3 regions of the Streptomyces sp. NPDC046859 genome follow, and region 2 is predicted to be linked to each of the others. Evidence: riboswitches for the same ligand, from Rfam matches in the RefSeq annotation. Region 2 holds a riboswitch; each other region holds the start of a gene.
What was found. A riboswitch is a leader RNA that binds a small molecule or an ion and turns the genes downstream of it on or off. The one in region 2 is predicted to bind thiamine pyrophosphate.
Positions count from the first base shown of each region.

Region 1: another riboswitch for thiamine pyrophosphate. It lies ahead of thiO (glycine oxidase ThiO); the one in region 2 lies ahead of thiC (phosphomethylpyrimidine synthase ThiC).
Region 3: another riboswitch for thiamine pyrophosphate. It lies ahead of ABZ899_RS18580 (thiamine ABC transporter substrate-binding protein); the one in region 2 lies ahead of thiC (phosphomethylpyrimidine synthase ThiC).

Region 1 is NZ_JBEYXR010000005.1:40,593-50,887, reverse strand. It holds gene ABZ899_RS08540 (NAD(P)/FAD-dependent oxidoreductase) at 1-1,457, shown strand, start outside; gene ABZ899_RS08535 (hypothetical protein) at 1,488-2,438, opposite strand; gene metF (methylenetetrahydrofolate reductase [NAD(P)H]) at 2,496-3,419, opposite strand; gene thiE (thiamine phosphate synthase) at 3,600-4,247, opposite strand; gene ABZ899_RS08520 (Rv2175c family DNA-binding protein) at 4,463-4,828, opposite strand; gene ABZ899_RS08515 (FAD-dependent oxidoreductase) at 4,905-6,089, opposite strand; gene ABZ899_RS08510 (hypothetical protein) at 6,151-6,498, opposite strand; TPP riboswitch at 6,551-6,662, shown strand; gene thiO (glycine oxidase ThiO) at 6,660-7,820, shown strand; gene thiS (sulfur carrier protein ThiS) at 7,817-8,017, shown strand; gene ABZ899_RS08495 (thiazole synthase) at 8,020-8,814, shown strand; gene pknB (Stk1 family PASTA domain-containing Ser/Thr kinase) at 8,933-10,295, shown strand, end outside.
Region 2 is NZ_JBEYXR010000013.1:9,726-20,020, forward strand. It holds gene ABZ899_RS20165 (YibE/F family protein) at 1-1,088, opposite strand, end outside; TPP riboswitch at 1,160-1,349, shown strand; gene thiC (phosphomethylpyrimidine synthase ThiC) at 1,342-3,144, shown strand; gene ABZ899_RS20175 (hypothetical protein) at 3,280-4,149, opposite strand; gene ABZ899_RS20180 (metallophosphoesterase) at 4,341-5,432, opposite strand; gene ABZ899_RS20185 (LacI family DNA-binding transcriptional regulator) at 5,679-6,788, opposite strand; gene hisC (histidinol-phosphate transaminase) at 7,217-8,296, shown strand; gene ABZ899_RS20195 (cytochrome ubiquinol oxidase subunit I) at 8,446-9,954, shown strand; gene cydB (cytochrome d ubiquinol oxidase subunit II) at 9,975-10,295, shown strand, end outside.
Region 3 is NZ_JBEYXR010000011.1:107,135-117,429, reverse strand. It holds gene ABZ899_RS18605 (LOG family protein) at 1-390, shown strand, start outside; gene ABZ899_RS18600 (LAETG motif-containing sortase-dependent surface protein) at 541-1,233, shown strand; gene ABZ899_RS18595 (maleylpyruvate isomerase family mycothiol-dependent enzyme) at 1,308-2,105, opposite strand; gene ABZ899_RS18590 (ABC transporter ATP-binding protein) at 2,129-3,148, opposite strand; gene ABZ899_RS18585 (iron ABC transporter permease) at 3,149-4,816, opposite strand; gene ABZ899_RS18580 (thiamine ABC transporter substrate-binding protein) at 4,792-5,880, opposite strand; TPP riboswitch at 5,958-6,063, opposite strand; gene rlmN (23S rRNA (adenine(2503)-C(2))-methyltransferase RlmN) at 6,088-7,194, opposite strand; gene ABZ899_RS18570 (phosphatidate cytidylyltransferase) at 7,505-8,662, opposite strand; gene frr (ribosome recycling factor) at 8,662-9,219, opposite strand; gene pyrH (UMP kinase) at 9,390-10,148, opposite strand.

The DNA.
Region 1 (10,295 bases), on a different contig from region 2:
CCCGGCTGGCCGTCGCGGGCCACCGGGTGGCGGTGTACGAGCGGACGGAGACGTACGGCGGAGCGGTGCGCCGCTTCGAGCGCGACGGCTTCGCCTTCGACACGGGCCCCGGTCTGCTCCCGCTGCCCGCCGTGTACCGCGACCTGTTCGTCAAGACCGGCAAGGAGCCGCTGGAGGAGTGCGTCGACCTCGTCCAGGTCGACCCCTCCGCGCGGCACCTCTTCGCAGACGGCTCCGAGGCCGCGCTGCCGAACGCCTCACGCGCGGGCGTCGTCTCGGCCCTGGACGAGGCTCTGGGCGCCGGAGCGGGGCGCCGCTGGGGCGACTTCCTGGTCCGCGCCCGCGAGACCTGGGACCGCACCCGCAGACCGCTGCTGGAGGAGCCCCTGTGGCCCGACTGGCAGGTGCTGGCCGGCCGTGAGCCCTACCCGTCGGTCCCCCACAAGCGGCTGCTGCGCACCCGCCGCGCCGGCACCCTCGCCGAGGTCGGCGCCTGGGAGCTGCGCGACCCCCGGCTGGCCGCCCTCCTGGAGAGCCACGCCCTCGCGTACGGCCTCGATCCCCGCGAGGCTCCGGCGAACGCGGCGGTGCTGCCGTACATGGAGCACGCCTTCGGGACCTGGTATGTGCGCGGCGGTATGCGGGAGTTGGCGCGGGCGGTGTACGAGCGGTGCGTGGCCCGCCGGGTCGCGTTCCACTTCGGCGCGCGGGTCGCGGCGGTCCCGGAGAAGGACGGCCGGGCGGCCGGGCTGGAGCTGGCCGACGGGACGGCGGTGGAGGCCGATCTCGTGGTGAGCGGGGTCGCGCCGGGCGTACTGGACCGGCTGGTGCGGGGCACGGCGGTGCGCGCCGAGGGCGAGGTCCCGCCGAGGCACGCGGCCCCGAGCCGGCTGACGGTGCTGCTGGCCCTGCGGGGCGGCCGCCCGGACGGCACGGCGCACCGCACGGTGGTGCACGCCGAGGACCGGGACGCCGAGCTGGACGCCCTGTTCGGGGCCGCCGCGGGCATGGCGGCGCGCCCCACGGTCTCGGTGCTGCGGCCCGGCGACCCGGCTCTGGTCCCGGACGCCGGTCATGAGGCGGTCACGCTCGTGGCGACGGTGCCGGCCGGGTCCGGCGGCGGTTCCGCCGAGGAGACGGCCCGGTGTGCGGACGCCCTGGTCACCGTCGCCGAGCGGGCGGTGCCCGATCTGCGGGAGCGCCTGCTGTGGCGCGAGGTCCTGACCCCCGCCGACGTCGCGGAGGCGACGGGCGCGGAGGGCGGCGCGGTTCCGGCTCCGGCGCTGGCCGCCGCGGAGGGGCGGATGCTGCACGCCTCCAACAGCACGGCCCTGGCAGGGCTGTTCACGGTCGGCGGCTGGTCGCACCCCGGCGGCGGGCTTCCGCACGCGGGCATGTCCGGCGCGCTGGTGGCCGGGCTGATCGTGGAAGGGCCTCAGTTCCAGGGCTCCCGGTGAGCCGGGCGTGAGCCCCGGTGCGCGGCCCCGTCAGAAACGGTACTGCTCGTCGTAACCCGGGCCCTGCTGCTGCCCGTTGCCCTGGTAGGGGTACTGCTGCTCGGGCGGGAGCTCGGCGCCGTACTCGTCGGTGCGCTGCTGCGGGACCCAGACACCGCCGGGCGGGGTGCCCTCGGGGTAGGTGCCGGTGGCGTACGGGTCCTGCCCGTAGAACTGCTGGCCGTACTGCTGCTGCCCGTAGGCGTCGTACGAGGCGCCGCCGTAGGTCTGGGTGCCGATGTACGGGTCGGAGTAGGCGGCGTACTGCTGCTGGCCGTTCGCGTCGTAGCCGTACTGCTGCTGGTCGTACCCGGCGTAGCCGTCGTACGAGTAGCTCTGGTCGGCGGTGGCGTACTGCTCCTGGGACTGGCCCGCGTCGGCGTAGCCCTGCTGCTGGGCGGCCGCGTAGGCGGCGTCGCTGTACACGCCGTAGGAGCCGGTGTCCTCCGGCAGGGGCTGCGGCTCGTAGACGGCGGTGGACTCGGCGGCCGCGTCCCGGCCGCCGCGCGCGGGCGTGAAGACGTCGTCGTGGTCGTAGTCGTCGGTGCCGTAGGCGGCCTGGTCGCGGCCGTGGTCGGCGCCGTCGTCCATGTAGCCGTCGGCGGCCTCCAGGTCGGAGACCTCCAGGGTCGGCTCCTGGCGGTCGGCCTCGTCGCGGCGGCGCCTGGCGCCCAGCGGGCCGAGGGCCGGCGCGGACACCGCCCAGCCTGCGGAGAAGCCGCGGCGGAACGACAGCGTGACGTAGGTCTGCCCGATCGCGAACGCCGCGGCGCCCACTCCGATGACGATCACGGACTGCGTGAGCACGCCGAGGACGACGCCGAGGAAGCCGACGAAGGCGACCAGCCGCCAGCGCAGCCGCGCTTTGTACTGCAGCAGCACCTCACCGAGCAGCCACAGCGCGACGACGCCGAACGCGATGTAGAGGACCGTCAAGCCCATGTACGCCCCTCTCCCAGTGGCCGCCTACGCAGTGTGACGTATATCAGGACGACCGGTCTAGGCCTGCGGTGGGTGGTGCAGGCCCAGGTTCTCGTGGATTTCCAGTGTCGCCGTGGAGTTGTTGAGCGTGATGAAGTGCAGTCCGGGCACTCCCTCGGCCAGCAGCCGTGCGCAGAACTCGGTGGCGAACTCGATACCGATGGAGCGTACCGCCGCGGGATCGTCCTTCGCTGTGAGGATCCGCTCTCTCAGGGCGTCCGGGAACTCGGCGTTGGTGAGGGAGGGGATCCGTTCCAGCGTCCGCACGCCGGCGATGGGCATGATCTCCGGGATGATCGGGGTGTCGCAGCCGGCGGCGGCGACCCGGTCGCGCAGCCGCAGATAGTCCTCCGGATCGAAGAACATCTGCGTGATCGCGTAGTCGGCGCCGGCACGGCACTTGTCGACGAAGTGCCGCACGTCGGTGTCCCGGTCGGCGGAGCGCGGGTGCATCGCCGGGAAGGCCGCGACGCCGACGCAGAAGTCCCCCGACGCCTTGATCAGCTCGACGAGTTCGGCGGCGTAGGTGAGGCCGCGGGGGTGCGGCACCCAGTCGCCCAGCGGGTCGCCCGGCGGGTCGCCGCGCAGGGCCAGCATGTTGCGGATCCCCGCGTCGGCGTACTGCCCGATGATGTTCCGCAGGTCGGCCACCGAGTGGTCGACGGCGGTGAGGTGGGCGATCGGCGTGAGCGTGGTGTCCGAGGCGATGGCCTCGGTCGCCTTGACGGTGCCGGCGCGCGTGGAGCCCCCGGCGCCGTACGTCACCGAGACGAAGTCGGGCCGGACGGCCTCGACCCTGCGCAGCGCGTTCCACAGGTTCCGCTCGCCCTTCGGGGTCTTGGGGGCGTAGAACTCGAAGGAATACGTCGTCTTGCCGGTCGCGAGCATCTCGCGCACGGTACGAGCGTGGTCCGACCTGATGGATGCGGTGCCGAGGGCCATACTCGCAGGTTAACCAGGGGTACCCGGTCCCCCAACCGGACGCCGGACATTTGCCCGATTTGTCGCGTCCCTGTCCATCCCTTGGACAGATCGGGACGGAAAAGCGCCCCGCACGGCCCCCGAGATCCTCGGACGCCCACCATCCGAGACGCCGCGGTGCGGAAAATGAGACGAGCCGGTTCAGTCCTGCTTCAGTCGCCCGGCGAACTCGGCCGCGGCCGCGCCCGGGTCGTCCGCCTCCGTGAGGGCCCGTACCACGACGACCCGGCGGGCTCCGGCCTCCAGCACCTGGTCGAGGTTGCCGAGGTCGATGCCGCCGATGGCGAACCAGGGACGCTCGGTGCCGAGGGCGGCGGTGTGGCGGACCAGGTCGAGACCGGGGGCGGGCCGGCCGGGCTTGGTCGGGGTGGGCCAGCAGGGGCCGGTGCAGAAGTAGTCGACGCCCTCCTGGACGGCCGCCGCGGTGGCCTCCGCCTCGGTGTGCGTGGAGCGGCCTATCAGGACGTCGGGGCCGAGGACCGCCCGGGCGGCCGGGACGGGCAGGTCGCCCTGGCCCAGGTGGAGGACGTCGGAGCCGGCGGCATGGGCCACGTCGGCCCGGTCGTTGACCGCGAGGAGCTTGCCGTGCCGGGCGCACGCCTCGGCGAGGACCCTCAGGTGCTCCAGCTCCTCGGCGGCCTCCATGCCCTTGTCGCGCAGCTGCACGATGTCGACGCCACCGGCGAGCACGGCGTCCAGGAACTCCGCGAGGTCGCCCTGGCGCCTGCGGGCGTCGGTGCACAGGTACAGCCGGGCGTCGGCGAGTTGCGCGCGGGCGGTGTCGGACATGCGGAGCCCCCTGGGGTCGGTGGTGCCGGGTGCCGGGCGGGTGCCGGACGCTGGCACGGTACCGGGAGCCGTCGCCGCGGTCCGGCGGCGGGCACGGGTGCACCGCGGGGCGCGGGATACGGACGCCGCGCCCGGGGCGTGCGCCTGCCGGCCGGCGCCCCGGGCCGCGTGTCGTACGCGACCCGGGACCGGCCGGAGGGGCGATGTACGGGCGGTCAGACGGCGAGCGCCTGGGCGCGGCGCTTCACCTCCGTGCCGCGGTTCTCGCTGAGGGCCTGCGCGGGCGTGCCGGGCAGGGAGGGGTCGGGAGTGAAGAGCCACTCCAGCATCTCTTCGTCCGTGAAGCCGTCGTCCCGCAGGAGCGTCAGGGTCCCGGTCAGGCCCTTGACGACCTTGTCCCCGTCGATGAAGGCGGCGGGGACGTGCAGCGCGCGGTTCTCACCCCGGCGTACGGCGATGAGCTGGCCCTCCTTGACCAGCTGCCGGACGCGGGTCACCTCGACGCCGAGCATCTCGGCGATGTCGGGGACGGTGAGCCAGGCGGGGACGAGAGCATCGATCTTTGCGTCAATCTCGGTCACGGGAACAAGCCTGCCATCTGGCACCGACAGTCGGAAGTCAGGCCGGTCCGGCCGGGCGCGGCCGCCTGCCCCCGCGTCACACCGACGCCGCCTTCAGGGGCCGCGCGGGGTCCGTCAGCAGCGAGGCGTCCATCGGCGTGCCCGCCTCGATCAGCCGCCGTCCCTGGGCGAGGTCCCGGGGCCGGCCCACCGCCAGGAGGGCGGCCAGCCGCCCCTCGCGCAGCCAGCACACCGACCAGGCGGGGCCGGCCGGGTCGCCGCGCCACAGCAGCGTGTCGGCGCCCGGGTGGTGTCCGGCGTACTGCACGAACCGGCCGAACTGCTCGGACCAGAAGTAGGGCACGGGGTCGTAGCGCGCGGTGGTCTCGCCGAGGATGTCGGCGGCGACCGTGCGGGGCCCCTGGAGGGCGTTGTCCCAGTGGTGGACCAGCAGCCGCTCGCCGTAGCGCCCGGACGGGAAGGAGGCGCAGTCGCCGACCGCGTACACGTCCGGCGCGGAGGTGCGCAGCCGGTCGTCGGCCAGCACCTCGCCGTGCGCGCCGAGCGCGATGTCCGAGCCGGTGAGCCAGGCGGTGGCGGGCCGGGCCCCGATGCCGACGACGACGGCGCCGGCGGGCACGCGCGTGCCGTCGCCCAGGACGACGGCGCCCTGTTCGACGCGCTCCACGCGCGTGCCGGTGCGCAGCACGGCCCCGCTGTCCGCGTACCAGGCGGCCATCGGCTCGGCCACCTCGGCGGGCAGGGCGCCCGCGAGCGGCCGCTCGGCGGCCTCCACGACGGTCACCGCGCAGCCCGCCTCCCGGGCGGCGGTGGTGAACTCGGCTCCGATCCAGCCCGCGCCGACGACCACGACGTCGTGCTGCCGGGCGAGCACCGGGCGCAGCCGCTCGGCGTCGTCCAGGGTGCGCAGCAGGTGCACGCCGGGGACGCCCTCGGTGCCGGGCAGCCGCAGCGGTTCGGCGCCGGTGGCGAGGACCAGCGCGTCGTAGGGGACGGGCCCGGTCTCGGTGTCCAGGACGCGGTCGGCGGTGCGGACGCCCAGCACCTCGCAGCCGAGCCGCAGTTCGACGCCGAGCGCCTCGAAGTCGACGTCGAAGGCGGAGCCCTCGGCGGTGCCGAGCAGCACGGCCTTGGACAGGGGCGGGCGGTCGTACGGCTGGTGGGGCTCGGCGCCGATCAGGGTGATCGTCCCCGTGAAGCCCTTCTCGCGCAGGGCGACCGCCGTCTGCACACCGGCCATGCCGGCGCCGGCGACGACCACGGACCGCTGCGACTGGGTGGTTGGCTCGCTCACCTGATCACCATAGACACGTGACGTGCCGTCAGTCAGGACGCGGGACCTGCTCGACCACACTGGTGCCGCTGCCCGGCTGCGACTCCCACTCCCAGGTCTCCGTCAGCCGCACGCGCCCGTCGGGGAGTTCGCCCACCGTGGACACGCAGTGGCCCGAGGAGGTCGTGCCGTCCCGCTTGAGCTGCACGTACCGGAAGTCCAGCCGGTCGCCGTCCCGGGTGCCGACGAGGTGCCCGCGCACCACGTCGCCGCCGCTGTACTCGGCCCAGACCACGCCGTCCTGCTCGTGGTACGTGAACCGGGTGCGCGTCCCCACCTGCCCCGGCGCCTGGTCGGCGACGGGGGCGAGGACGAGACCGTCGAGCGAGCGGGCCATGCGGGGAGGCTCCCTTACCGATACCTGGGACTGCGGGCTAGGGTGGCCACCGTAGAGCACTCGCGGGAGCCCGGACGCACCGGGCTGAGAGGGAGGCTGGCGGCCTCCGACCGTACGAACCTGATCCGGGTCATGCCGGCGAAGGGAGGGGCTGGACGCCCATGTCCTCACGTACGTCAGACGTCCTCGTCGTCGGGGGCGGGATCATCGGCCTGGTCACGGCGTGGCGGGCCGCGCAGCGCGGGTTCGCCACGGCCGTGGCGGACCCGGAGCCGGGTGGCGGGGCCGCCCAGGTGGCGGCCGGGATGCTGGCCGCGGTCACCGAACTCCACTACGGGGAACAGACCCTGCTCGCCCTGAACCTCGACTCGGCCCGCCGCTATCCGGACTTCGCGGCCGAGCTCGCCGACCTCACCGGACACCCCCTCGGCTACCGCCGGTGCGGCACGCTGGCCGTGGCCCTCGACGCGGACGACCGCGCCCACCTGCGGGAGCTGCACGCCCTGCAGACCCGTTCGGGGCTGGACTCCGAGTGGCTGACCGGGCGGGAGTGCCGGCGCCTGGAGCCGATGCTCGCGCCCGGAGTGCGCGGCGGGCTGCGGGTGGACGGCGACCACCAGATCGACCCCCGGCTGCTCACCGGGGCGCTGCTGGAGGCGTGCGAGCGGGCCGGTGTGACCTTCCACCGGGCCTGGGCCGGGCGCCTGGACGTCACGGCGGACCGGGCGACGGGGGTCACCACCACGGACGGCACGGCGCTGCGCGCGGACCGGGTGGTCCTCGCGGCCGGCAGTCGGAGCGGCCGGCTCGCGGGCGTCCCGGACGCCGTACGGCCGCCCGTGCGGCCCGTGAAGGGGCAGGTGCTGCGGCTGACCGTGCCGCAGGGCCTCGCGCCGTTCCTGAGCCGGACGGTGCGGGCGATGGTGCGGGGCAGCCAGGTGTACCTGGTGCCGCGCGAGAGCGGGGAGCTGGTCGTCGGGGCGACGAGCGAGGAGCTGGGCTGGGACACCACGGTGACCGCCGGCGGCGTGTACGAGCTGCTGCGCGACGCCCATGAGCTGGTGCCCGGCCTCACCGAGCTGCCGCTGGCCGAGACCCGGGCGGGCCTGCGCCCCGCCTCCCCCGACAACGCGCCGCTGCTCGGCCCGACCGCCCTGGACGGGCTGCTGCTCGCCACCGGGCACCACCGCAACGGCGTGCTCCTCGCGCCGGTCACCGGGGACGTCCTGGCGCACGTCCTGACCACCGGTGAACTGCCGGACGTGGCCCGTGACTTCACGCCGCTGCGGTTCGCCGCCGCCCCCCAGGAGCAGCCGGCATGAACATCTCGCTCAACGGGGAGTTGCGGCGGGTCGCCCCCGGCACGGCGCTCGACGACGCCGTCCGGCTGCTCACCGCGGCCCCCTCCGGGGTGGCCGCCGCCCTGAACGAGACCGTCGTCCCGCGCGCGCAGTGGCCGTCGACGCCGCTGCGCGAGGGGGACCGCGTCGAAGTCCTGACCGCCGTGCAAGGAGGCTGACCATGGCCGACGACCCCCTCGTCATCGGGGACCTGTCCCTCACCTCGCGGCTGATCATGGGCACGGGCGGGGCGCCCAGCCTGGACGTGCTGGAGCGGGCACTCGTGGCGTCCGGGACGGAGCTGACGACCGTCGCGATGCGGCGGGTGGACCCTTCGGTGCACGGCTCGGTCCTCTCCGTGCTCGACCGGCTCGGCATCCGGGTGCTGCCGAACACCGCGGGGTGCTTCACCGCGGGCGAGGCGGTGCTGACGGCCCGCCTCGCCCGCGAGGCGCTCGGCACGGACCTGGTCAAGCTGGAGGTCATCGCCGACGAGCGGACCCTGCTGCCGGACCCGGTCGAGCTGCTGGACGCGGCGGAGACCCTGGTCGACGACGGGTTCACGGTGCTGCCGTACACCAACGACGACCCGGTGCTGGCGCGCAGGCTGGAGGACGCCGGGTGCGCGGCGGTCATGCCGCTGGGCTCCCCCATCGGCTCCGGGCTCGGCATCCGCAATCCGCACAACTTCGCGCTGATCGTGGAGCACGCGCGCGTGCCGGTGATCCTGGACGCGGGAGCCGGGACGGCCTCGGACGCGGCGCTCGCGATGGAGCTGGGCTGCGCGGGCGTGATGCTCGCCTCGGCGGTGACGCGGGCCCAGGAGCCGGTGCTGATGGCCGACGCGATGCGGCACGCGGTGGAGGCGGGCCGGCTGGCCCGCCGGGCGGGCCGGATCCCCCGGCGGCACTTCGCCGAGGCGTCCTCCCCGGTGGACGGCCTGGCGCGGCTGGATCCGGAGCGGCCGGCCTTCTGAACGTGCGTTCGATCAAGGCGCCCGGAGGGTGAGGCGTCCGTCACAGGACGGTCGCAGTCCCGCCCCGATCCCGGCCGGACCGGACGGGGTGTCGGTGTCGGCTCGTACACTCCCCTGCGTGGATACGACCCTTCAGGACCCTCTGGTCGGGCAGGTGCTCGACGGCCGGTATCGCGTGGACGCGCGGATCGCGGTCGGCGGGATGGCCACGGTCTACCGGGCCCTGGACACCCGCCTCGACCGCGTGCTCGCGCTCAAGGTGATGCATCCGGCGCTGGCGGTGGACGGGGCGTTCGTCGAGCGGTTCATCCGGGAGGCGAAGTCCGTCGCCCGGCTGGCCCATCCGAACGTGGTGCAGGTCTTCGACCAGGGCGCCGACGGGTCGTACGTCTATCTCGCGATGGAGTACATCGCCGGCTGCACCCTGCGGGACGTCCTGCGCGAGCGCGGGGCGCTCCAGCCGCGGGCCGCGCTCGACATCCTGGAGCCGGTGCTCGCCGCGCTCGGCGCCGCGCACCGGGCCGGGTTCGTGCACCGGGACATGAAGCCGGAGAACGTGCTGATAGGGGACGACGGCCGGGTCAAGGTCGCCGACTTCGGCCTGGTGCGCTCGGTGGACACCGTGACCAGCACCACCGGGGCCGTCCTCGGCACCGTCTCGTATCTCGCGCCCGAGCAGATAGAGCAGCCGGGCGCCGCCGACGCCCGTGTCGACGTGTACGCCTGCGGTGTCGTCCTGTACGAGATGCTGACCGGCGGGAAGCCGCACGACGGGGACTCACCCGCCGTGGTGCTCTACAAGCACCTGCACGAGGACGTCCCGCCGCCCTCCGCGGTGGTGCCGGGCCTGGCCTACGAGCTCGACGCGCTGGTCGCCTCCGCCACCGCCCGCACCCCGGGCGTCCGTCCGTACGACGCCGTGACCCTGCTCGCGCAGGCCCGAGTGGCGCGCGCGGCCCTCACCGACGAGCAGCTGGACGCGATGCCCCCGCAGGCGCTGTCCGGCGGGCACGACAAAGCCGACGACCGCACGAGCGTGATCCCGCGCGGGCTCACCGCGGCCCGGCCGCTGCCGGTCGACGGGGACGGTCCGGTCGACCGCACCAGCCGCCTGGAGATGCCGCCGCCCCCGCCGTCCGGGCCGCCCCGCGCGCGGGCTTCGCGCCGGCCGCGCGGCCCCCTGGTCGTGGTGGCCGCCGTGCTGCTGGCCCTGGGTCTGGGCGCGGGCATCTGGTACATCAACTCCGGCCAGTTCACCGAGGTCCCGCCGCTGCTGTCGAAGACCGAGGCGCAGGCCCGGGACCGTCTGGAGCAGGACGGGCTCGACGTCGGCCGGGTGCGGCGGGCGTACAGCGACACTTTCGACCGCGGCACCGTCGTCGGCACGGACCCGGAGCCGGGCGCCCGCATCCGGCAGAACGACTCCGTGGACCTGGTCGTCTCCCTCGGCCCGCGGACGGTGAAGGTGCCGGATCTGCGGG
Region 2 (10,295 bases):
GTCACGTCGTCGAGCACACCGAGCGAGCCGATGATGATCCCGGCCAGCAGCAGACCGCTCATGTCGATCGACGGGTACAGGCCGTGGATGAGGCCCGTGTTGTCGTCGGTGTTGCCGGTGAGCGCTGCCCAGTCGATGAACACCGAGCCCAGGACCCCGATCAGCAGGAGCGAGATGAGGGTGCCGAGGACCGCGACCGATGTACGCGCCGACGGGCCGTGACACAGGTAGAGCGCGATCAGCATGATGGCGCTCGCCCCCACCACCGCGACGACCAGCGGGTTCGAGCCCTGCAGGATCGCCGGCAGGATGAAGAAGTTGAGCAGCAGGAAGCTGATCGCCAGCGAGACCAGGGCCATGACGCCCCGCAGCCGTCCGACGAGCACGACGGCGACGGCGAAGATCCCGGCGAGCACCGAGAGCGGGACGCGCCGGTTGACGTCGGCGACGGCGTACTGGAGGTCCTTGGGGGCAGAGGGCTCGTAGGCGACCACGACCTCCTGACCTTCGCTCAACTGCCGTGACTGGTCGGGCTGGACGATCTCCGTGAACGTACGGCCCTTGTCCTTCCCCGTGTCGACGCGGATCGTCGCCTTCTTGCAGGTACCGCTCTCCTCCCGCGCCGCGGAGGAGCCCTCGCCGGTGGAGGAGCCTTCCGCGGCGGAGGTGTCCCCGGCCGGCGGAGCTCCGCCGGCGCCCACCTCCTTGCAGCTCAGCTCGACCACCTTCGTGACCGTGGCCTGCTGGGTCTGTCGGTCGAAGCCGACCCCGGTGCGCTCGTGCGCCGGGGCACCGCCCGGCCAGAGCACCGTGAGGCCGACCACCACGGCCGCGGCGAACGGGATCAGGACGGCCGCGATGACCTTGCGCAGATGCCGGGAGACAGGAGCGGCCGGACCGTGGGAGTGGCTGTGGGAGTGCCCGTGCCCGGATCCCTGCCCGTGTTCGTGCCCGCTGTCGGGCCCGCCCCCGGGCGCTCCCGAACCCCGCTGCTCGTCACGGTCGTTGTGCCGCGCGGGGCCGTTTCCCGGGCCTTGGCCGCGGCGCGGTTCGTGCGGCGGGTACGGAGGTTCATGCATCGTGGTCACCGATCGATCATCGCAAGAACGGAGAGGGCCCTCTGTTCAGCGCGCCCGAACTGGCGCTAGCGTGGAACCACCTTTGTACACGCGGGAGCTCGGAGCACCGGGCTGAGAGGGCGCTGACCTCCGTCCCAGCGATGTTTCACATGAAACATCACTCGTCACGAGTGACGTTTCACACGAGACGTCGGCAGACGGATACCGCTGCGTCGACCGCCGAACCTGTTACCGGGTAATGCCGGCGTAGGGAGTAGGTCTCATGACCATCAAGGACGCACGCACGCCTGCCTCGAACCAGGACGAATCGCCCTTGCAGGGCGAAGTCTCCGCGGAGGCCGAAAAGTCCATCGGCTGGCACAAGGCGTACATCGAGGGCTCACGCCCCGATCTGCGGGTGCCGGTCCGCCAGGTGCACCTCACCAACGGGCAGTCGGTCACGCTGTACGACACGTCGGGCCCGTACACCGATCCAGCCGCCGAGACCGACGTCCGCCGCGGGCTGCCCCCGCTGCGGGAGAACTGGATCGTCACCCGCGGGGACACCGAGGAGTACGCGGGCCGGCCCGTCCGGCCCGAGGACGACGGCATCAAGCACACAGCGCCGCGAGGGGGACTGCGCAACCTCGACGCGGTGTTCCCGGGACGGCCGCGCCAGCCCCGGCGCAGCCGCGACGGACAGGCCGTCACCCAGCTCGCTTACGCCCGCCGCGGGGAGATCACCCCCGAGATGGAGTTCGTGGCGATCCGGGAGAACGTCGACCCCGAGGTGGTCCGTGCGGAGATCGCCGCGGGCCGGGCGGTGCTGCCCGCCAACGTCAACCACCCGGAGATCGAGCCGATGATCATCGGCAAGCGGTTCCTGGTGAAGGTCAACGCCAACATCGGCAACTCCGCCGTGACCTCCTCCATCGAGGAGGAGGTCGAGAAGATGACCTGGGCGACCCGCTGGGGCGCCGACACGGTCATGGACCTCTCCACCGGCCGCAACATCCACACCACGCGCGAGTGGGTGCTGCGCAACTCCCCCGTCCCCATCGGCACGGTGCCGCTCTACCAGGCGCTGGAGAAGGTCGACGGCAAGGCCGAGGAACTGACCTGGGAGATCTACAAGGACACGGTCGTCGAGCAGGCCGAGCAGGGCGTGGACTACATGACGGTCCACGCGGGCGTGCGCCTGCCGTACGTGCCGCTCACGGCGAACCGCAAGACGGGCATCGTCTCCCGCGGCGGCTCGATCATGGCCGCGTGGTGCCTGGCGCACCACAAGGAGAGCTTCCTGTACGAGAACTTCGAGGAGCTCTGCGAGATCCTCGCCGCCTACGACGTCACCTACTCGCTGGGCGACGGCCTCAGGCCGGGGTCGATCGCGGACGCCAACGACGAGGCGCAGTTCGCGGAGTTGCGGACGCTCGGGGAACTCAACACCATCGCCAAGCGTTTCAACGTACAGACCATGATCGAGGGCCCGGGTCACGTCCCGATGCACAAGATCAAGGAGAACATCGACCTTCAGCAGGAGATCTGCGATGAAGCTCCGTTCTATACGCTCGGCCCGCTGACCACGGACGTCGCGCCGGCGTACGACCACATCACGTCCGGCATCGGTGCCGCGATGATCGCCTGGTGGGGCACCGCCATGCTCTGCTACGTGACGCCCAAGGAGCACCTGGGCCTGCCCAACCGTGACGACGTCAAGACCGGCGTCATCACCTACAAGATCGCCGCGCACGCCGCGGACCTCGCCAAGGGCCACCCCGGGGCGCAGGAGTGGGACGACGCGCTGTCCGACGCCCGCTTCGAGTTCCGCTGGGAGGACCAGTTCAACCTGGCGCTCGACCCGGACACGGCCCGCGAGTTCCACGACGAGACCCTGCCGGCCGAGCCCGCCAAGACGGCCCACTTCTGCTCCATGTGCGGGCCGAAGTTCTGCTCCATGAAGATCTCCCAGGACATCCGCCGGCGGCACGGCGGCTCGCAGGAGGAGATCGAGGAGGGCATGGCCCAGAAGTCCAAGGAGTTCGCGGCGGCGGGCAACAGGGTGTACCTGCCGCTGGCGGACTGATCGGTACCTTCTCGAAGCACAGATCACCCGGCCCCTGCAGGCTGCTCGGCTTGCGCCGCCCCCGAGGAGGCTGCCTCGGGGGCCGTCGCAGGAGGTCCCTGCGAGGGCCTCGTGTGGCGGGGCGCAAGCCGGGGGTCACTCCGGCTGGTGTTCCGGGCCTCCGAAGTCCGGGCTGGTGTAGTCCGGGCTCGAGAAGCGCGGGCGGTGGCCCCCGGCGGGGCCGTCGTCCGGGCTGCTGAACCCGGGGCGGCCGTAGCCGAGGTTCGGCATCCGGCCCGCCGGAGTCGACGGTGAGGTGGGGTGCAGGGCGGCGGTCGTGCCGGGGTCGGCCAGCGCTTCCCGCAGGAAGGGCAGGATGCCGCGTTCCAGCAGGGCCTCCCGCCAGGCCTGCCTGGCCAGGATCACTTCCTCGCTCAGCGCGCCGTAGGGCGCGCCGTCGAGGGTGGGTCGGTTGCGCAGGGCGGTCAGCAGGAGCCCGACGGCGGCGACCAGGATGGCCGCCGCCGCGATGGCACCGAACACCCATCCGGTGGTGAGCATGGTCTGGGCGAAGGCTCGCTCGGGATTGAACATCTTCAGGACGTATCCCACGAGCAGGAATATCGCCGCGGCGGTGCCGGCGAGGACGGGTGCCAGGACCGCGAGGACGGCGACGAGGCCGGGTCCCGCGGTCTCGGCGACCTCTCCGACGGTGGTGGCGAGTCCCATCGCGCCCCCGCCCGGCTCGCTGGAGCCGGTCTCACGGGACGACGACGGGCTGGACGGCGCCGGCTGGCGCAGTTCCTCACGGACCTTCACGTAGTGCTGGTACTCGGTCGCTGCGGCCGCCGTGATGAGCGCGGTGGCGTTCAGCGCCATGGTGCGCAGTTGTTCGGGGTTGAGCCGCTGTCCGACAGCGGCCAGTTCCGGGCGGTGTGGGGCGGAGCGCAGCGCCTCGTTGAGGATCCGCTCGTACTCCTGGCGGTCCTCGCTGAGCAGGTGCTGCGGAACGCTGTTCATGTGCATCCCCCGATGCTCCGTAGGGCTTGGGGCTCGCATGCCAACGAGCCGTCGGGCAGAAACGGAGGGGAGCCTGCTACGGATAAGGCGATGGTAGAGCGGCGACGGCACACGGTGACAGGGGGTTTGCCAAAATTGGGCCCCGGCCCACGCCTCTTCGCGCCCCCCGTGACCGGGGGACGCGCACCGGAGAACGGTCAGATGTCCAGGGGGAGTTGCTGGACCAACAGCTTTCCGGCCATGGTCACGCCGCCGTCCATCGCGATCGCGAGCCCGTCCGCGTAGACGTGCGGGCCCTCGACCAGCGGCCCGGAGTTGTCCTCGCCGTCCTCGGAGCCGACCTCGCCGAGCAGATACGGAATCGGGCTGTGGCCGTGAACGATGCGGGTGCCGCCGTACGTATCGAGCAGGGAGCGCACGGCCTGTGCGCCGCCCTCGTCACGGAAGGAGAACCGCTTGGTGAACTTGCGGAACAGGTCCCAGACCTCGTCGGCGTCGTTGCGGGTCAGCGTCTCGCGGACGGTGTCGTTGACCTCCTCGATGGACCGGCCGTAGTCGAGATAGGCGGTGGTGTCGGAGTGCACCAGCAGATGCCCGTCCACCTCCTCGACGGCGTCGAGCCGGGACATCCACTGCAGGTGGTGGTCCTGGAGGCGGTCCATGTCGGTCTTCTGCCCGCCGTTGAGCAGCCAGGCCGCCTGGAAGGTGGCGGTGCCCGCGCCCGAGTTGACGGGAGTGTCGCCGAACCGCTTGGCGCCGAGCAGCAGCAGCTCGTGGTTGCCCATGAGGGCCTTGCAGTAGCCGCCGGAGGCGGCGGCCTCCGCGGACAGCCGCATCACCAGGTCGATGACGCCGATGCCGTCGGGGCCGCGGTCGGTGAAGTCGCCGAGGAACCACAGCCGGGCGGTGCCCGCGCACCAGCTGCCTGCCGAGTCGACGAGGCCCTTCTCCTGGAGGGCGGCCGTCAGCTCGTCCAGGTAGCCGTGCACGTCACCGACGACGAACAGCGGCCCGGGACCGTCGGCGGACTGCTGGACCGGGACGGAGGCGGGCTCGACCTGCACCTGGACCGTGTCGCCGCGCTGGATGACCGGCAGGTCCCGCTCGGTGGGCGTGTAACCCTCGGGGTAGGTCTCCGGGTAGGTCTCGGCGGGAGGCGGCGGCACCACCTCGCCGGGGTGCGTGCTGTGGGCGTACGGACCGGTCTCGTGTACGTAAGCGGGCACCCGGAAGTCGCGCAACGTCGCCGTCCGCTCCACCTCGGGTCCCTGACCGGCCCCCTGAGTCATCAGACCCCTCCACCATCGCGCCGCAGCTGCACCGCTTCGGACTGCCTGGTCGCAGCGGCCCGCGGTGTCGTGGGCCCATCATAGGAATGCCGTTCGCGCCATGTGATGACCCAGGGGTGGTGAATCGGAACAGGACTCCCGTCCGGTGCGGCTTTCGCCCCGATTGGGCAGGAAAACGCCTACTCGACGAACCGCCCCGAACGCGCCCCCGGACCTGTGTGCGACGTGGCCTGGGGCGTGTTTCTATCAGTTCTCGGGGGACCTCGGCGCGCTGACCGTCGTGCGCGGCGGGCGTCGCTGGGACGAGGTGCGCACGATCAGCTCCGTCGGTATCACCTGCTCGACCGGCTGCTCCGAGTCGACTCCCTCGATGGCGTCGATGAGGAGCTGCACGACGGCCGTGCCGATGCGGCGCGGCTTGAGGGAGAGCGTGGTGATGGGCGGCTCGGTGTTCGCGTACACCGTTGATTCGCTGCAGCACACCAGAAGCAGGTCGTCCGGTACGCGCAGGCCGTAGCGACGGGCGGCGGCGAGCAGATCCGTGCCGTTCGGGTCGAACAGCCCGTAGACCGCGTCGGGCCGGTCCGGCCGGGCGAGCAGCCGGTCGGCGGCGACGGCGCCCGCGCACGGGTCGTGGGCCGGGTAGGCCTCGTACACGGGGTCCTGGCCGACCCGCTCGCACCAGCGCAGGTACGCGGTGGTCGACAGATGGGTGTACGTGTCCGTGGTCGTGCCGGTGAGCAGGCCGATGCGGCGGGCGCCGGCTTCGGCCAGGTGGTCGAGGATGCCGAGGACGGCGGCCTCGTGGTCGTTGTCGACCCAGGCGGTGACCGGCAGCGAACCGGCCGGACGGCCGTCGGAGACGACGGGCAGTCCCTGCCGCACCAGCTCGCTGACGACCGGGTCCTGGTCGGACGGGTCGATGACGACGGTGCCGTCCAGGGCGACGTTCGACCACACGTCGTGGCGCGAGGTCGCCGGGAGGATCACGAGGGCGTAGCCGCGGGCGAGCGCGGCCGAGGTGGCGGCTCGGGCCATCTCGGCGAAGTACGCGAACTCCGTGAAGGTGAAAGGTTCATCCCCGTATGTGGTCACGGTCAGGCCGATGAGGCCCGACTTGCCGGTACGGAGGGTGCGGGCGGCGGCCGACGGGCGGTAGCCCAGCCGGTCGGCGACCTCGCGGACATGGCGTCGGGTGGCGTCGGGGAGCCGGCCCTTGCCGTTGAGGGCGTCGGAGACGGTCGTGATGGACACCCCGGCGGCGGCGGCCACGTCTCTGATGCCCGCCCGGCTGGACCGGCCGCCCCGGCGAGAGGTTTCCGCGCGGCTCACCTGGTGCTTCCCTGCTGCTGTCATGGCGAGCCGATAGTAGGGCTCATCGGGTGGGGTAGGGCGGACGCATATGCGCGCGTTGACAGACACGTTTCTGCATGGTCATCCGGGGTCAAATCCCTTGGAAAACAAGAGAGTTGAACGATCCAATAGTAGGACGTGACGTGTCTGCGGGTGTGGGCCTGCCCCATGCCCGATGTTTCGAAGAGGTCTCAACTCACCTGCACGAGGGATGCGCGCCACGGCGCGAGCTACCGGCGCATAGATATATGTGCGGCGCGCCCCTGGTTTCGTACGCCTTCGTACGACGATGCCCTGGATGGAGATGCCGACGCGGTGGTCGGGCAGCCGGACCGTCTCACCTGTACGCATCGGAGCCGAATCCTCATAAGGTGAGGAGTATTGGAGCCGGCGGTGGTGATGGGCCGCCGGTGGTCGCGAGGAGGACTGCGGTGAGCGAGACGAGCCCCAAGCTGCGCGCCGAGCTGGAGGGGATCCCCACCTACAAGCCGGGCAAGCCCGCCGCGGCCGGTGGCCCGGTGGCCTACAAGCTGTCCTCCAACGAGAACCCTTATCCGCCGCTGCCCGGTGTGATGGAGACGGTGGCGGCCTGCGCCGCGTCGTTCAACCGCTACCCGGACATGATGTGCACCGGGCTCATGGACGAACTGTCCGAGCGCTTCGCGGTGCCGGTGTCGCACCTGGCCACCGGCACGGGCTCGGTCGGTGTCGCCCAGCAGCTCCTCCAGGCCACCTCGGGACCCGGCGACGAGGTCGTCTACGCCTGGCGGTCCTTCGAGGCGTACCCGATCATCACGCGGATCAGCGGCGCCACGCCCGTCCAGGTGCCGCTGACGCCGGGCGACGTGCACGACCTGGACGCGATGGCCGACGCCGTCACCGACCGCACCCGGCTGATCTTCGTGTGCAACCCGAACAACCCGACCGGCACGGTCGTGAAGCGGGCCGAACTCGAGCGGTTCCTCGACCGGGTGCCCCGGGACGTCCTGGTGGTACTGGACGAGGCGTACCGCGAGTTCATCCGCGACCCCGAGGTCCCGGACGGCGTGGAGATCTACCGCGACCGCCCGAACGTCTGCGTCCTGCGGACCTTCTCCAAGGCGTACGGCCTCGCCGGTCTGCGCGTCGGCTTCGCCATCGCCCGTGAGCCGGTCGCGGCCGCCCTGCGCAAGACGGCGGTCCCGTTCGGCGTCAGCCAGATCGCGCAGGAGGCCGCCATCGCCTCGCTGCGCGCGGAGGACGCGCTGATCGGCCGCGTGGGCTCGTTGGTGTGCGAGCGCAACCGCGTCGTCGACGGTCTGCGCGGGCAGGGCTGGACGGTGCCCGAGACCCAGGCCAACTTCGTCTGGCTGCGGCTGGGGGAGCGCACGGTCGCGTTCGCGCAGGCGTGTGAGCAGGCGGGCGTGGTGGTCCGGCCGTTCCCGGGCGAGGGTGTGCGGGTGACGGTCGGGGAGACCGAGGCGAACGACATCTTCCTGAAGGTGGCGGAAGGCTTCCGCAAGGAGAAGTAGCGGCCGGAGGGCTTGGCCGGGCGGCTGCGCCTGGCCAGGCCCACGGGTTGACCGCGGGTAACAGGACCCCCCGACGAAAGGGAACACGCGTGCTGCATAATGGCTTGTGAATGTGAACGCTTTCACAAGCGTAGGTAAGGAGCGGCGACGTGAACCTGGCTCTGGCGCCGGAGACGCTGGCGCGATGGCAGTTCGGCATCACCACCGTCTACCACTTTCTGTTCGTCCCGCTGACGATCTCGCTGGCCGCTCTCACGGCCGGACTGCAGACCGCCTGGGTGCGCACGGAGAAGGAGAAGTACCTCAGGGCGACGAAGTTCTGGGGCAAGCTCTTCCTGATCAACATCGCGATGGGCGTCGTCACGGGCATCGTGCAGGAGTTCCAGTTCGGCATGAACTGGTCCGACTACTCACGCTTCGTCGGTGACGTCTTCGGCGCTCCCCTCGCGTTCGAGGCCCTGATCGCCTTCTTCTTCGAGTCCACCTTCATCGGGCTGTGGATCTTCGGCTGGGACAAGCTGCCGAAGAGGATCCACCTGGCCTGCATATGGATGGTCTCGATCGGCACCATCCTGTCGGCGTACTTCATCCTGGCCGCCAACTCCTGGATGCAGCACCCCGTCGGCTACAAGATCAACGAGGCGAAGGGCCGGGCCGAGCTCACCGACTTCTGGCTCGTGCTGACCCAGAACACCGCACTCGCCCAGGCCTTCCACACCCTGGCGGCGGCGTTCCTCACCGGTGGCGCGTTCATGGTCGGCATCTCCGCCTTCCATCTCCTGCGCAAGAAGCACATCCGCGAGATGAAGACCTCGCTGCGGCTCGGCCTGGTCACCGTCGCGATCGGCGGTCTGCTGACCGCCGTCAGCGGAGACGTGCTCGGCAAGATCATGTACGAGCAGCAGCCGATGAAGATGGCCGCGGCCGAGGCCCTGTGGGACGGCGAGCGGCCGGCGCCCTTCTCGGTCTTCGCCGTCGGTGACGTCGACAAGGGCCACAACAAGGTCGCCGTGGAGATCCCGGGCCTGCTGTCCTTCCTGGCCAAGGACGACTTCACCTCGTACGTCCCGGGCATCAACGACATCAACAAGGCCGAGCAGGAGAAGTACGGGCCGGGCGACTACCGGCCCAACATCCCGGTCGCCTACTGGGGCTTCCGCTGGATGATCGGCTTCGGCATGGCCTCGTTCACGATCGGCCTGGCCGGTCTCTGGCTGACCCGGAAGAAGTTCCTGCTGCCGCAGCACCTGCGGGTCGGTGACGACGAGGTGCCCCCTCTGGTGCTGCTGCCCCACAAGGCGCTCAGCCCGAAGCTGGCCACCTGGTACTGGCGCATCGCGGTCTGGACGCTGGCGTTCCCGCTGATCGCCAACTCCTGGGGCTGGATCTTCACCGAGATGGGCCGCCAGCCGTGGGTGGTCTACGGCGTCCTGCGCACCCGTGACGCGGTCTCCCCCGGTGTCTCCCAGGGCGAGGTCCTCACCTCGATGATCGTCTTCACCGCCCTCTACGCGGTCCTCGCGGTCGTCGAGGTCAAGCTCCTCGCCAAGTACATCAAGGCCGGCCCGCCGGAGCTGACCGAGGCCGACCTGAACCCGCCCACGAAGATCGGCGGCGACTCCCGGGACGCCGACAAGCCGATGGCCTTCTCGTACTAGGCCGAGGGAGCTGCACAGTCATGGAACTGCACGACGTCTGGTTCGTCCTGATCGCCGTCCTGTGGATCGGCTACTTCTTCCTGGAGGGCTTCGACTTCGGGGTCGGAGTCCTCACCAAGCTGCTCGCCCGCAACCGGCCCGAACGACGGGTGCTGATCAACACGATCGGTCCCGTCTGGGACGGCAACGAGGTCTGGCTGCTCTCGGCGGGCGGCGCCACCTTCGCCGCCTTCCCCGAGTGGTACGCCACGCTCTTCTCCGGCTTCTATCTGCCGCTGCTGCTGATCCTGGTCTGCCTGATCGTCCGGGGTGTCGCCTTCGAGTACCGGGCAAAGCGGCCC
Region 3 (10,295 bases), on a different contig from region 2:
CGACTGCCCCGGGGCGGCCGCTCGGTCGGCATCCCGACCTGGTTCTACGGCCATGAGCCGCCGAACCCCTTCGCCTCCCACATCGGCAAGTACTTCTCCAACGCCACCCGCGAGGACGGCTTGTTGGCGCGGTCCACGGCGGGTGTCGTCTTCCTGCCCGGGGCCGCCGGCACCGTCCAGGAGGTCTTCGACAACGCGACGCCCAACTACTACGCGTCGCGCGGCGAACCCACCCCGATGGTCCTGGTGGACCGGACGCACTGGACCGAGCGACTGCCCGTGTGGCCCCTGCTCCAGTCGCTCGCGCGGGGTCGGACGATGGAGACGCGGATCGCCCTCGTCGACCGGATCGAGGAGGCGCCGGAGGCCTTGAAACGTCTCCTCGGTTAATAAGAGGGCAAAGCCAACGCCTGTAGGCTGCATATGCGTTGACAGTGCTTATGCGACGCTTATAAATCTGTGAGTCTCACGGGAACGGTGATGTCCCGTCACCGCTCTCTTCCAACCCCCCTCAGTGGTGTAACTCCCGTAAGGACAAACGTGTCCATAAACCGCCGTACTGTCGCACGCTCCGTGCGGGCCCTGGGCGTGGCGTCCGCCTCGGCCGCGCTGGCCCTCTCCGTCGCGGGCAACGCGCTCGCGTGCGACATCAGTGAATTCTCCGCCGAAGCCAAGTGCGACGGCGACAAGGGTGTCATCACGGTCACCGACAAGGACCCCAGCGGTGTTCCGGCGACGGTCACCGTGTTCCTGCAGAACAACGGCGCCGACCTCGAGAAGGTCGGCGAGCAGACGGTCAAGGGCTCGCGCGAGGGCGTCACCATCACCTTCGCCGAGGACTGGAAGCCGAACGCCGAGTACCGCGTGCACGTCAAGGCCGCGGGCTACGTCGACCAGGACATCAAGCCGAACCTGACGACGCCGTCCACCGCCTGCAAGAAGGACGAGGAGAAGCCCCCGGCTCCGTCGGACACGCCGACGCCGACGCCGTCGGACTCCGCCTCGACCCCGGCCGAGGAGACCGAGACCCCGGCTCCGGCGCCGTCCGAGAGCGCGTCCACCGCTCCGGCGGAGAACGCCCCGTCCCCGGCGGCCGGTGACTCCAACCTGGCCGAGACCGGTGCGAACTCCAACACCGGTCTGATCGCGGGCATCGCGGTCGCGCTGGTCGCCGTCGGCGGTGGCGCGGTCTTCTTCGGCCTGCGTCGCCGTGGGGCCAAGAGCGAGGGCTGATCCGGCCCTTCCGTGACACCGTTGTGGCCCGTCCCCGTCCCGGGGGCGGGCCACAGCCGTCCCCGGGCGCGGGCTCAGCCGAACGTCGCCCGCTCCAGCCAGAACTCCAGCAGCTCCCGCTCGCCGAGGACCTCCAACCGCACGCTGTCCAGGGGCAGTCGGCGGTAGAAGGCCAGCAGGACGTCGGTGAGGGTGCCGCGCAGCGCCACCGTCGCCTTCTCGTGCCCGCGCCGCCACCCGATCGTCTCCCCGTCCAGGTCGACGACCCACTCGGCGTCCACGCCGGGCGTGGGGTCGGTGGCGTGCAGATGGATGCTCGCGCCGGGCCTACGCAGCTCGCGCGAGGGGTCGTCGGGGATGGTCCGCTGCGCCCACCGCACGATCTCCAGCCACTCGTCGATCGCGTCGGCCGCGATCTCCGGTGCCACCTCGTACGGCAGGCCCGCGGCGAGCGTCGCGTCGGCGCGGTGGACGGTGAGTTCGTGCGTCATCCGCCGGGCCCAGAACCCGGAGGTGGGGATCCCGGCCCAGGACCACACCGCGGTGTCAGGACCGGCCTCCCGCAGCGTGCCCACGAGCAGGTCGCCGGTCTCCGCCAGCCAGGCGTCGAGCGCGGCGGGGTCGCCCTGCGCGTCGGGTCCCTGGGCGCCCGGCACGGTCTCCTCCGGGATCTCCCGCTCGGCGCGCGTGCGCACCATCAGCTCCACCCAGCGCAGGGCCTCCCCCGTGTGCCGGACGAGCTGCTCCAGCGACCAGTCGGGGCAGGTCGGCACGGTGGCCGACAGGTCGGCACCGGAGGTCACCACCGCCCTCAGCAGGCCCACCTGGTGATCTATCTCGTCGCAGTAGCGATCGTGTGCGAGCAGCGTCATGCCCGCACCCTAGGCGCCGGTGATCAGTCGAGCACCACGATTTCCGCCGCGTCGAACTCGACGCCGACCACGTCCCCGACCTCCGGCGCCTCCCGCAGCGCGCAGGCGGCCTCCAGACGCGGCGCGTCCTCCGGCTGCAGGTGCAGGGCGACGTGCGTGCCCCTGAACGTCCGCGCGGCGACCGTGCACCGCAGTCCCTCGTCGGGCGCGACGAGCCGCACCCCGGCCGGCCGTACCAGCAGGGGCCGGATGCCCTGAGCGGCGTTCCCACCGACCGGGAGCTTGCCCCAGGGGGTGTCCGCGGCCTCACCGGCGACCGTCCCCTCGACCACGTTGTCGAAGCCGAGGAAGCGGGCCACGAACGGGTCCGCCGGGTGCTGCCACACCTCGAGCGGCGTCCCGGTCTGGGCGATCCTGCCGTCCCGCATCACCACCACCCGGTCGGCCAGCGCGAACGCCTCCCCCTGGTCGTGGGTGACGGCCAGCACGGTGGTACCCAACCGCCCGAACAGTTCCCGCAGTTCGACCACCAGCCGCTCCCGCAGCGAGCGGTCCAGCTGCCCCAGCGGCTCGTCCAGCATCAGCAGCCGCGGCCGGGGCGCGAGGGCACGGGCCAGCGCCACCCGCTGCTGCTCGCCGCCGGACAGGGAGGCGACGGCACGCCCGGCGGCGCCCGGCAGTCCCACCAGCTCCAGCAACTCGTGCACGCGCCCGGCCTGTTCACGCCGGGACGCCCCGTGCATCCGGGCGCCGAAGGCCACGTTGCCGCCGACGTCCCGCTGCGGGAACAGCTGGTGGTCCTGGAACATCAGGCCGACACCGCGCCGGTGCGCGGGCACCCCGGCCTGGTCGCGCCCGTCCAGCGTCACCCGGCCGGCGTCCAGGGGCTGCAGCCCCGCCACAGCCCGCAGCAGCGTCGACTTGCCGCTGCCGCTCGGCCCCAGCACGCACACGATCTCGTGCTCGGCGACATCCAGGTCGACGGCGTCGAGCACCGCCCGCCCTCCGAAGCGGACCGTCGCGTCCGTAAGGCTCAGCAGCATCTAGAACTCCCCCGTCCGGTCGGTGCGCAGCCGCTCCAGGACCAGGAGCGCCACCGCGCACACCACCATCAGCACCGTCGAAAGGGCCATCGCCTGGCCGTAGTTGAGGTCACCCGCGCGTCCCAGCAGCCGGGCCACCGCGACCGGCAGCGTCGGGTTGTCGGGCCGTGCGATGAACACGGTCGCGCCGAACTCGCCGAGCGACACCGCGAAGGCGAACCCGGCCGCGATCAGCAGCGCCCGGCGCACCATCGGCAGGTCGATCTCCCGCCACACCCGCCAGGGAGAGGCGCCGAGGACCGCGGCCGCCTCCCGCAGCCGGTCGTCGACGGCCCGCAGCACGGGCAGCATGGTCCGTACGACGAAGGGCACTCCGACCAGCGCCTGCGCGAGCGGCACCAGGATCCAGCTGCTTCTCAGGTCGAGCGGCGGCTCGTCCAGGGAGATCAGGAATCCGAAGCCGACGGTCACCGCGGACACCCCGAGCGGCAGCATCAGCAGCGCGTCGAAGCCCCGGACGAACCGGCCGGCGTCCCGCCGGGTCAGTGCGGCCGCCGCCAGTCCGCCGACCAGCACCGCGATGAGGGTGGCGACGACGGCGTACTGGAGCGAGTTGCCGATCGCCTCGATCGGCGCGACGAGGAAGACCCCGCCGTCGGCCTCGGTGAGCGCCCGGTAGTAGCCGAGGCCGGGCGCGTCCAGCGAGCGGCGCACCAGGACGGCCGGCGGCAGCACCAGCAGGACGGCGACGACGGCCAGGACCCCGGCGAGCAGCGCCCACTGCCCGGCACCGCGCGGTCGCCGCGCCGTCACGGACGCGTCGACCAGACGCAGGGTGCTCTCCCGCCGCCGTACGGTCCAGGCGTGCACGGCGAGGACCGAGCCGACCGCCAGGAACTGCACGATCGTCAGCACGGCGGCCGTGGATAGGTCGAAGATCTCGGAGGTCTGCCGGTAGATCTCGACCTCCAGGGTGGAGAACGCCGGACCGCCGAGGATCTGGACCACGCCGAAGGAGGTGAAGGTGAACAGGAAGACCATGAGCGCGGCGGCGGCCACGGCCGGCCCGAGCGCCGGCAGGGTGACGGTCCGCCAGGCGGTCCACCGGGACGCCCCGAGCATCCGCGCGGCCTCCTCCTGCCGGGGATCCAGCTGGGCCCAGAGGCCGCCCACCGTCCGTACGACGACGGCGTAGTTGAAGAAGACGTGCGCGAGCAGGATGGCCCACACGGTGGTGTCCAGCCGTACGCCCCACAGCTCGTCCAGCAGCCCGCCGCGGCCCACGAGCGCGAGGAACGCCGTGCCGACGACGACCGTCGGCAGCACGAACGGCACGGTCACCACCGCCCGCAGGACCTGTTTGCCGGGGAAGTCGAAACGGGCGAAGACATAGGCGCCGGGCAGCGCGATCAGCAGGGTGAGCGCGGTGGAGGCGAGGGCCTGCCAGGTGGTGAACCACAGCACGTGCCGGATGTCGGACTGCCCGAGCACGTCCCACAGCCGACCGAACCGCCACGCCCCGTCGACGTTCAGGCCGCGCGCGACGATCGCGGCGACCGGGTAGGCGAAGAAGACCGCGAAGAACGCGACGGGCACGGCCACGAGACCGAGCCGCGCCGCCGCGCCCCGCGTGCGGCGTGCCGTTACCTCAGGACGAGCGAGGTCCACGACTTGACCCAGTCGTCACGGTGGGCGGCGACCTTCGCCGGGTCCATGGTCTCGGGGTTCTTCGCCGGCGGCCCGTACTCCGTGAACTCCTTCGGCACCTCGGCGTCCTTCCGCACCGGGTACACGAACATGTTCAGCGGCATGTCGTCCTGGAACGTCTTCGTCAGCAGGAAGTCGATCAGCGCCTTGCCGCCCTCGGGGTTGCCCGCGTTGCCGAGCAGACCGGCGTACTCGACCTGCCGGAAGCATGTGCCGTCCACGACACCCGTCGGCGCGGTCGAGGGCCGGGGATCGGCGTAGATCACCTCGGCGGGCGGCGAGGAGGCGTACGACACGACGAGGGGCCGGTCGCCCTTCGCCTTCTTCCCGCCGGCCGAACCGGAGAACTCCTCGTTGTAGGCCTGCTCCCAGCCGTCGACGACCTTGACGCCGTTGGCCTTCAGCTTCTTCCAGTAGTCCGGCCAGCCGTCGTCGCCGTACTTGGCGGCGGTGCCGAGGAGGAACCCGAGGCCGGGCGAGGAGGTGGAGGCGTTCTCGGTGACGAGGAGGTTCTTGTACGCGGGCTTGACCAGGTCGCCGAACGAGGTGGGCGGGTCCAGCTTGCGCTCGCTGAAGTACGCCTTGTCGTAGTTGACGCAGACGTCGCCGGTGTCGACGGGGGTGACCCGGTGCTTGTCCTGGTCGACCCGGAACTCGGGCAGGACCAGGTCGGAGCCCTTGGCCTCGTACGACTGGAACAGGCCGTTGTCGAGGGTCCGGGACAGCAGGGTGTTGTCCACGCCGAAGAAGACGTCGCCCTGCGGGTTGTCCTTGGTGAGGATGGCCTTGTTGACGGCCTGCCCCGCGTCGCCGTCCTTGAGGACCCGGACCTTGTAGCCGGACTGCTTCTCGAAGCCCGCGAGGACGTCCTTGGACACGGCCCACGAGTTGTGGCTGACCAGGGTGACGGTCCGCGAACCGCCGCCGCTGCCGCCGTCGTCGGACGACCCGCAGGCGGTCAGCGCCGGCAGGGCGACGAGACCGAGCCCGACGCCGAGGGCCGTGGCCTTCTTGGTGATGCTCACTGGATTCCTCCTGGGCTGACCAGGAAGAGACGCGGCCCTGCCCGTGGCCCCGGGGGGGCTCGGGCAGGGCGCAACAGCTCGAGTGATGACCGATCTCCCTACCCAGAATGACCTGGGCCAGGTTCGGAGGGTCTGCGGCCGGTGCCGCACTCTCAGCGCTGTGGCGCTCCCCTGTCGGAATATGCAGATGTGTTGACGCCGGTCAGACTACCGCTCGGTGGCGGCGAGCTGACCACACGCCCCGTCGATCTCCTGGCCACGGGTGTCCCGGACCGTCACCGGTACACCATGGGCGGCGATGGCCTCCACGAACGCCTTCTCGTCCTCGGGCCGCGAGGCGGTCCACTTCGAGCCCGGCGTCGGGTTCAGCGGAATGAGGTTGACGTGCACGGGCTTGCCCTTGAGCAGCCGCCCGAGCCGGTCACCGCGCCAGGCCTGGTCGTTGATGTCCCGGATGAGCGCGTACTCGATGGACAGCCGGCGGCCGCTCTTCGCGACGTACTCGAACCCGGCGTCCAGCACCTCGCGCACCTTCCACCGCGTGTTCACGGGGACGAGGGTGTCGCGCAGCTCGTCGTCGGGGGCGTGCAGCGAGATGGCGAGCCGGGTCTTGAGCCCTTCATCGGCGAGCCGGTGGATGGCGGGCACGAGCCCGACGGTGGAGACGGTGATCCCCCGCTGCGAGAGCCCCATCCCGTCCGGCTCCGGATCGGTGAGCCGCCGGATGGCCCCGACGACCCGGTTGTAGTTGGCGAGCGGCTCGCCCATCCCCATAAAGACGATGTTGGACAGCCGAGCCGGCCCCCCGGGGACCTCCCCGTCCCTGAGCGCCCGCATCCCGTCGACGATCTGATGAACGATCTCGGCGGTGGACAGATTCCGGTCGAGCCCGGCCTGCCCGGTGGCACAGAAGGGGCAATTCATACCGCACCCGGCCTGCGAGCTGATGCACATGGTGACCCGATCCGGGTACCGCATGAGCACGGACTCGACGAGGGTCCCGTCGAACAGCCGCCACAGCGTCTTACGCGTGGCCCCCTGGTCGGTCGACAGATGCCGCACGACGGTCATCAGCTCGGGCAGAAGCTCCTCCCGCAGCTTGGCGCGGGACCCGGCGGGGATGTCGGTCCACTGCTCCGGATCGTGCGCGTACCGCGCGAAGTAGTGCTGCGAGAGCTGCTTGGCACGAAACGGCTTCTCGCCGATCGCGGCGACGGCGTCCTTGCGCTCACCGGGCGTGAGATCGGCAAGATGCCGCGGCGGCTTCTTGGCTCCGCGCGGGGCGACGAATGTGAGTTCTCCGGGTGCAGGCATAACCCTTCCAGTGTGGCAGATCAACTCCGGGACCCCGGGCGCGAGTGGGGTGGGGGCGGTCACCCGGGAGCGGACGTCGAGCTTTCAGGAGGCGCCGGTCGGAGTGCGTGCCGGTACTCCGGTGCCGCGAACACGGGGTTCCTGCCGTCAGGGGTCACGGCGGCGCCCTCGCACACGCCGCGGGCGAGCCGAAGCCGGCGCTTCCACTGGGGGCGCATGTCCTCGAGGCTTCCTCGCCGACGCCGGAGCCCCCGCTCCGAAAGAGCGGGGGCTCCCCATGGTCACAGTCCGGCAGGGCGGAGCCAGCGGATCAGCCCGACCCCACGAACAGCACCAGCAGCAGCCACACCACCGGTGCCGTCGGGAGGAGGGAGTCCAGGCGGTCCATGATGCCGCCGTGCCCCGGCAGGAGGCTGCCCATGTCCTTGATGCCCAGGTCGCGCTTGATCATCGACTCGCCGAGGTCGCCCAGCGTGGCGCTGGCCGCGACCGCGAGGCCCAGGAGCAGGCCCTGCCACCAGCTGCCGTCGTCGATCAGGAACTGCATGCACAGCGCGCCCGCCACCATCGCGAAGCTCACCGCGCCCAGCAGGCCCTCGCGGGTCTTGCCGGGGCTGATGCGCGGCGCCAGCTTGGTCCGGCCGAAGCGCCAGCCGATGGCGTAGGCGCCGGTGTCGCTGACGACGGTCAGGAGCAGGAACGTCAGGACGCGCCACGGCCCGTCGTCCGCGGTCAGCATCATCGTGACGAACGTGGCGAGGAACGGTACGTAGAACGCCGCGAAGACGCCGGCGGTGACGTCCCGGAGGTAGTCCTCGGGCGGCTCCGTCATCCGCCAGACCAGGACGGCCAGCGCGGTCAGCGCCATCGCCACCCAGGCGCCCTCGGCGCCCCGCACGTATCCGGCGACCACCATCGCGGCGCCGCCGACCGCGAGCGGGACGAGCGGCGCCCTGATGCCCTTGCGCTCCTCCAGCCGCTTGGTCAGCTCCCACAGGCCCACGACCACGGCCACGGCGACCACACCGACGAACACGGCCTTGACGACGAACAGGGACGCCACGATCACGACGCCGAGCCCGACGCCGACCCCTATGGCAGAGGTCAGGTCGCGTCCCGCGCTCTTCTTCTGCGGCGGGGGCGCCGGCTGCGAGGCGTCGGGCATGGGCTCCGGATTCTGCTGCACCGCCTGGAACGGCTGCGCCAGCGGCGTGTGGTGAGGCCGCGCCTGCGACGGTTCCTCGCGGAACAAGGGGCCGCTCAGCCGAGCGGCCCCCCGATCGTCATCCTGGTCTCCGCCGTACACGGGTCCGTCGGGCACGATGGGCATCGGGCGAGTCTGCTGCGCCTGAGGCGCATCGTACGCGGGACCCGCCGGGTCGGCCCCTTGGACAGGTCCTCGATCGTCGGGCCCCCAGTACCCGGCCTGCCCGGCCCCGGTCGGCGCGCCCCAGGAAGAGTCGTTCATCAGACCTCGAGCAGCTCGGCTTCCTTGTGCTTCAGCAGCTCGTCCACCTGAGCGACGTACTTGTGGGTGGTGTCGTCGAGCTCCTTCTCCGCACGCCGGCCCTCGTCCTCACCGATCTCGCCGTCCTTGATCAGCTTGTCGATGGCGTCCTTGGCCTTGCGGCGGACCGAGCGGATGGACACCTTGGCGTCCTCGCCCTTGCCCTTGGCGACCTTGATGTACTCGCGGCGGCGCTCCTCCGTGAGCTCGGGGAACACCACACGGATGATGTTGCCGTCGTTGCTCGGGTTGACGCCGAGGTCGGAGTCCCGGATCGCCTGCTCGATGTTGCGCAGGGCGGTCTTGTCGAACGGGGTGACGACCGCCATGCGCGGCTCCGGCACGGAGAACGAGGCGAGCTGGTTGATCGGCGTCGGCGCACCGTAGTAGTCGGCCACGATCTTGTTGAACATCGCCGGGTGCGCACGGCCGGTGCGGATCGCGGCGAAGTCCTCCTTGGCGACCACGACGGCCTTCTCCATCTTCTCCTCGGCCTCGAGGAGGGTCTCTTCGATCACCACTTGCTCCTGCGTGTCTTGAGTGAAAGGCCCGGCTGCGGTTCCTGGGTGGAGGCGGCGGCCGGCTGCGTCGCGTCTTCTTCCTGCACGGTTCCCGACCGGCAGGACATTGTCCATCCCCCGGCCAGGGTCCGTCCCGTCCGTCCCCCGGACGGGTCGGTGCCGAGGCGTCAGCCCCGACCTCCCTGCTCACCCACCAGCGTGCCGATCTTCTCACCCTTGACGGCACGGGCGATATTGCCCTCCGCCAGAAGCTCGAAGACGAGGATCGGGAGCTTGTTGTCGCGGCACAGTGTGATCGCCGTGGCGTCGGCGACCTTGAGGTCCCGGGTGATGACCTCGCCGTATCCGAGGGAGTCGAACTTGACGGCGTCCGGGTTGGTCTTCGGGTCGGAGTCGTAGACCCCGTCGACGCCGTTCTTGCCCATCAGCAGCGCCTCGGCGTCGATCTCCAGGGCGCGCTGCGCGGCGGTGGTGTCGGTGGAGAAGTACGGCATCCCCATGCCCGCCCCGAAAATGACCACACGGCCCTTCTCCAGGTGCCGCACGGCGCGCAGCGGGATGTACGGCTCGGCGACCTGTCCCATGGTGATGGCGGTCTGGACCCGGCTGTCGATGCCCTCCTTCTCCAGGAAGTCCTGGAGGGCGAGGCAGTTCATCACGGTGCCGAGCATGCCCATGTAGTCCGAGCGCGCGCGGTCCATGCCGCGCTGCTGGAGTTCCGCACCGCGGAAGAAGTTGCCACCGCCGATGACGACGGCGACCTGGGCGCCGTCGCGTACGACCGCCGCGATCTCACGTGCGATCTTGTGCACCACGTCCGGATCGACACCGAGTCCCCCGCCGCCGGAGAAGGCCTCTCCGGACAGCTTCAGCAGAAACCGGCCGTGTACTTTGCCGTCGTCGCTCTTCTGGGCCTTGGTGGTCATCGAGATCCCGCCTTTGTTACTGGGTGCACATGCGAAGAAGGCCATTGCCGATGGGGTGTGTTTCGCATCCCATGCGCGGCAATGGCCTCCTCGTCAGATCTGCTGTCGTCCGTCAGCCGCGCTTACGCGGTGGCGGCGTCCGCCATC